DNA from 2 places in the Bermanella marisrubri genome. Region 1 is predicted to be linked to the other one. Evidence: riboswitches for the same ligand, from Rfam matches in the RefSeq annotation. Region 1 holds a riboswitch; the other holds the start of a gene.

Evidence for each region. A riboswitch is a leader RNA that binds a small molecule or an ion and turns the genes downstream of it on or off. The one in region 1 is predicted to bind cobalamin.
Region 2: it holds a riboswitch for cobalamin, as region 1 does, so the genes downstream of both, HF888_RS14290 (ABC transporter ATP-binding protein) here and HF888_RS04255 (TonB-dependent receptor) in region 1, are expected to answer to the same signal.

Annotation. Positions count from the first base shown of each region.
Region 1 is NZ_CP051183.1:931,157-934,362, reverse strand. Features, by position in the region: gene HF888_RS04260 (ATP-binding protein) at 1-1,194, shown strand, start outside; cobalamin riboswitch at 1,201-1,444, shown strand; gene HF888_RS04255 (TonB-dependent receptor) at 1,745-3,206, shown strand, end outside.
Region 2 is NZ_CP051183.1:3,064,792-3,067,997, forward strand. Features, by position in the region: gene HF888_RS14280 (cobalamin-binding protein) at 1-153, opposite strand, end outside; gene HF888_RS14285 (FecCD family ABC transporter permease) at 159-1,175, opposite strand; gene HF888_RS14290 (ABC transporter ATP-binding protein) at 1,172-1,987, opposite strand; cobalamin riboswitch at 2,106-2,245, opposite strand; gene HF888_RS14295 (aminotransferase class I/II-fold pyridoxal phosphate-dependent enzyme) at 2,648-3,206, shown strand, end outside.

The sequences.
Region 1 (3,206 bases):
GAGCATAAACTGACTGACTTTCAGCATTATCTAAATAACATAATCGACTCCATGCCTAGTGCTATCATTGCCATCGACCAAGACTTACAAGTCAGCCAGTGGAATAAAGGCGCAACAGAACTTACCAAAGTACCAAGGGATAATGCAATCTATCAGCCTCTAGAGGAGTCTTGTGGTTTTCTATTTCCTTATCTGCAAAAAATTACTGACTCATTAGAAAAACAAAGTATCAATAAGATCGAACGTGTTGCTTATTCAATCGGAGACGATGAACAATTCCTAGATATCACGATTTACCCCTTGCTAGATACAACACGATCAGGTGCGGTTATCCGGATCGATGACGTTACGGAACGTACCCAGATGGAAAATATGATGGTCCAATCGGAAAAGATGATGTCGTTAGGTGGTCTGGCTGCAGGAATGGCGCATGAAATAAATAACCCCTTAGGCGCCATAGTGCAAACAGTCCAAAATATTAAACGTCGCCTTAACCCAGCCATCAGTCGCAATCAAGAAGTGGCGAACGAGTTGGAGCTTGAATTGGATCAGGTTGTGTCTTATATCCAAGCTCGAGAAATATTTGATTTTCTTGAGAACATCTACAGTGCCGGTGAACGCGCGGCCACTATCGTCAGCAATATGCTGCAGTTCAGTCGCCAATCATCCAAGAGTCTGCAAGCTCAGGATATTCATAGCATATTGAATCGCTCAATTAGCATAGCCCGCAATGAATATCGATTAAGTGAGGGATATGATTTTCAGTCCATTAATTTAAAGCAAAATTATGATTTAACATTGCCGACAGTGCCCTGCATTTCTTCCGAATTAGAACAAGTAATTTTGAATCTATTAAAAAATGCTGCGCAAGCACTACAGGAGTACAGTAAACAACAACCAGACTCATGGCAGGGTGAGATTACACTCTCTACTTGGAGAGATGATGACAGCGCTTACATTTCAGTAGAAGACAACGGTCCTGGTATGGATGACGATACCTGTAAACATATTTTTGAGCCCTTCTTCACAACGAAAGAAGTGGGTATGGGGACAGGACTTGGTTTATCAGTGTCGTTCTTCATTATAACCACCCACCACAAAGGCCAGATGCACGTACAAAGTAGTATTGGCAAAGGCACTAAATTTAGCTTACAGCTCCCTATAAAACCTCCTATCTTGACCGTAGAATCATAGTTTCGTACTATGTCGCCAGTTTTAGGTGCTCAGAATTATCGTCTTTATTCTGAGTTAAACGGGAAACTGGTGCGACGATTCGATCTGACTCGCCTCTTCTATTCCAGTGCTGCCCCCGCAACGGTAAGCAACCTATCATCAACATCCCGCCACTGAGCGAATCGCTTGGGAAGGCGTTGATGAGAATGTAAACGAATTAACGTACATTCAGGTTGTAAGCCCGGATACCGGCCTAATCATGTTTTAGCTTAAGTTGCGGTGGGCGACTAAGTGACAGTACAGTGATACAACTCGTTTTTATTGGCTGACACTTTATGACGCCTAACCTTGGTAGGTTAGTGTGCTATTCCCGTTCAAATTGATTACAAATATCTTAACAGCAAGACTGTGCTTTCTATCCACAGTGAGTATCAGTGTAATTATTACTCACAACAACGCACTCGGCGCCGAAACTAAGCTATCACCTATTTACTCAACAGCTGAAACACACCTAACACAGCCTCCTGGACTAATTGTTGTTGATTTAAGCAACGAGAAAAGATTTTCACTTTTGTCCGATGCTTTAAAAAGTGTGAACAGTTTACAGGTTTTAGATTCAGGTGTGCCCGGCGATCCAGTTCTAGTGAGCATACAAGGAGCTTCAAGTCAGCAGACCCGCTTACTTATCAATGGCATCCCAACTAACTCATCTCAATGGGGCACCTACGATGTTAACAAGCTACCCATTGATTTTATAGAACGTATAGAAATTCACACATCGAGTCATAGTCAAGGTATCAACCAAGGTATTGGCGGCACTATTAATATTATTACAAAGAAAACCACCCCCTCTTCGTTAAACATTGGGGTCGGTAGCTATGGCAAGCAACGTTTCGGCATGCATTACGCAATAGGTAAAAACCAACGACTATCAATTAGTCATCAGAAGTTTGCTAACGATTACCGCTTACCAATCGCCAGTCCTGCTGATAATCCCCAAGCGCAAAATCAAAAACAATCACTCAAAAATGCTGAGTTTTCCATAACATCTGCGCAATACCATTATGTTCATAGCCTCGCCAACGTTGAGCTTAACGCTGCACATTCTGAAAAAGGTGTACCAGATTATTTCCGAAACACGCCTTTAAATTCAGCGAGCCTTGAAAAAAAATCCTATGGAATACTCATTACTTCGAATCAAAAATCATTTTTCAATTTGCCAAAAATCTCCCAAAATTTTCATCTATCCATCAAACAAGAAAGAGAGAACTTCAAGGATATTGAAGGAACCATAGGTCTGAGCAGTAATGACGATGTTTATGATCAAGAGCAACTTGAATTGAGCTGGAAACCCGATTACAGCAGCGAAAGTATCTATAGCTTTCTTAGCATAACGACCAAGTTCGATCAGTTTAGTAGTCAACATCGATTAGACGATGATAGTTTTCTCTGCACTACTCCTCAAGGCAGTTGTGACCAAAAAGCTAAGCAATATCAGTTGAATACTAACGGCTCTGTTACCGTATTTAGTCAAGATAAAACACACTCTTTGACCTCTCAAGCTAGTCTCTTCCAAGTTAATCAAGAAAACAGCGAGCGAAATAATACCCGAATAACTCAGTCAGATGATGTCTATGAGCAGTACGCACTTATCTACGAACTTGATGCTAATAGTCCATCTCTAGATGAACTTAGACTCAAGATTGGGTTTGAAAAGAATATTCGCATACCCTCTTTATTTGAGCGATTTGGTGATCGAGGTTTGCTCATCGGAAACCAGGACTTAAAAGCAGAAACTGGCCGAAAATGGTTCATAGAACTTCCCTACCAATATAAACAAGTCTCGATAGCAGGATCTTTATTTCATCGTGACTTAGACAATGCCATTGTAGCTGTCTATGACAGCCGTGGTGTAGGAAGGTACGAAAATACAAGTAAAGCAGCCATGTCCGGGCTAGAGCTTAAGGTTCGCTTAGACAAAGAGTTTTGGTACTACCAAATTTCTACAAGCCAATACGATAGTGAAACCCAAA
Region 2 (3,206 bases), 1.4 Mb from region 1:
AGGAGAGAGTGCGATGATTCTTTGCGCTTCTTTCTGCTCAGCCAAAATCCCTGAGGCACTTAACATGAGCCCCATTGCGATTAAAGAGTGAATTACAATCGTATGCTTTTTATTTTTAAAGTTTGTACTTCTTAATAGGATATTCTGCATCATGAAAGTCAATATTGATTAGCCGCAGGACGACGTAAGACAAATAGAAAAAAGATACTACCGATAGCGGCAGTAATAATTCCAATAGGTAGTTCGTGGCCATCAAGCAAACTACGTGCAACTACATCGACCCACAGCATAAACACAGCACCAAGAAGTAGATTATAGATCAACTGTGTGAGGACACTGCCAAGGAATATGCGGCGAACAATGTGCGGAATCATTAAACCAACAAAGCCAATACCGCCCGTATGAGCCACAAGCATAGCAGTAAGAAACGAAGTAATAAGAAGCATAACAGTCCGTAACTTTTTAGCATTAACTCCTAATGTGAGAGCCTGTACATCACCCGCCAAAAGCGTATTAAGCGGTCGCCAAAGCAACATGCAAACAACTGCTGTGAAAATGATGCTTAGAAAGACAATCCCCACATCACTCCACTGAGCATGGGCGAAACTCCCAAGGGTCCAAAATAATACCGACGCTGCCGCTTGAGGGTCAGAAGCATAAAGCACCAAACTACTAAACGCACTGAGCATAAATGATGTTGCTACACCTGCGAGTACCAATCGCTCAACTTGTATACCCGTACCAGCGAGTGATAGCACCAGAAAAACGGCTACGACACTTCCTAGGAACGCAGCCAATGGAATCCCCAACGATTGAATAACAGGGAAATTGAATCCCAGAGTGGCACTGACGGATATAACCAGGACCGCACCTAACGTGGCGCCAGAACTGATACCAAATAAATAAGGGTCTGCTAACGAATTACGTGTAATAATTTGCAATACAAATCCGGCCATAGCCAAGCCAGCACCGGCCATCATTGCTAACAATACACGGGGCGCCCGCAACTCCAAGATAATCGTATGCGTAATGGCGTCCTTTTGTACGTCATTGCTTAACAATGAAGTCATCGCATTAATAACGTCAACGGTATCAATATCAGCAACACCAATACTGATTGCCATAAATGGGCTCAGTAAAAAGAGTACCGTCAAAAACAGATCAGAAAACTTCATCGCTTTATCTCATGATGTTTTAGGTTGCGAGGTGATTCATGAAATGCATAAGTAATTCGAATTTGATTTTCATCCAATGGGTATGAATCAACAATAGCGCAAGCTTGAAATACCTGTGAGATACGGTCCTCAGTGAGCACCTCTTTTGGAGTACCTTTAGCAACAAGCTGTCCGTGGTCTAGCAACAACAATTCGTCACAAAAAGCGGCAGCCAAGTTAAGATCATGAATTGACGCTAAAACCGTCTTATTTAAACGCTTAACACGGTGCAGTAAGTCGATTTGATAGTGCACATCTAAGTGATTGGTTGGCTCATCTAGGATAAGGAAGGGCGTATCCTGCACCAGTGCTTGCGCTAACATCACCCGTTGTTTTTCACCACCAGAGAGAGATACATATTCCTGCTTTGCTAACGGCAGTACATCCATGATTTCCATAGCGTTATCCACTTTGCGCTTATCGCTAGGTGACGGCCAATCTAACCATGATTTATTCGGCATTAAACCTAAGGCAACCACTTGCTTCACTAACATTCCCATGTGAGGAGTATGCTCTTGATGGATAACCGCCATACGCTGAGCTCTTTGCTTTACACTGAGAGAGGACAACGACTGGTTTTCAAATAACAACGCCGAATAGTCACATTCATATAGACCAAACAAACAGCGCATTAACGAAGACTTACCCGCACCATTAGGGCCCAGCAAACCCACAAACTGGTGTGGTTGAATATCAAAACTGATGTCATCAAGAATCGATCTAGTTTGTATTCTCCAAGATAGATTCTTAACACTTAACAATGGACTAGCCATCTTTTACCTGCTGATTGCAACGTCATTGCGGGAAGCACAATAGGTGCTTTAAGAGATGATGGGGACTCTCCACCAGGTTTTCCCGCCTGGAAACACATGGAACGGCATAATGCCAAGCTCCATGCTTGGGCTAACTTCAGGTATCTGGCTGGTACGTCTAAAACATACTCACAGTTGCGGGTACAGCCCTAGAATCTCACTAGGTTCCCTGAGGTCTTAGACAATAGTACCAAGACACTCGTTAGCATAGCCTGTTATACGCAGTTTTGATTGATGCGTCAATTGCTCAGCAGTGTGACGCGATTGAATCAAATGGCATGGAATGACGATGCAATAAGAAACCAGAGGGATTAGTTTTCTTAAAGCCTATATCTATTTTAACGATTAATAATAACGTCTTAGCGAAGACTAATTTGCTGACCATTATGTCAGTAATAATGCAGCCTACATACCACATCCATAGTATTAGCGTTATGAAATCGATCTACATTAATGGTTAAGTTTTCTTACTCTCAAATAAATATTTCTTAGTATTCGATAAGAAAAGCTGAGTGCTAGTATGCAGTCCGTTACTAGCTTAATTAACAATAAAAATAATCACCCAAACAAACTCAAGGGATGAGCTAGCACGGAACTATCACTACATTTTAGGAGACAGACATGGAAGAGCTAGCAACGGAAAATAGCGTTCAGGAATCTTTAGCTAATCGCTATAAACTAATCAATAACAAAACGTCTAATGATCCATTCCAAAAAGCTTATGACTTCGACTCTATTGATTTAATGCGCCAAGCAAATTGCTATGCATATTATCAAACCATTGATCAGAACGAAGGACCTGAAGCTATTGTGAATGGCAAGACTTGTACAATGCTCGGATCTAACAATTACTTGGGACTAACGATTGAACCTCGCGTTCGCCAGGCGGCGATTGACGCTATCGCACAGTTCGGAACAAGCTTAACAGGTTCTCGATTATTAAATGGCACACATGCATTACACGAAAAGCTTGAGGAAGAACTGGCCAAGTTTTTAAACAAAGAAGCTGCTCTCGTATTCACAACCGGCTATCAGGCAAATATCGGCATCACTACTGCTCTAGTAGGAAAAAATGATTATCTGATTTTAGACAAGTTTAATCACGCGAGCATTACTGATGGTGCTGATTTAGCGAAAGGAAAAACCGTATATTATCAGCACAATGATATGAACGATCTAG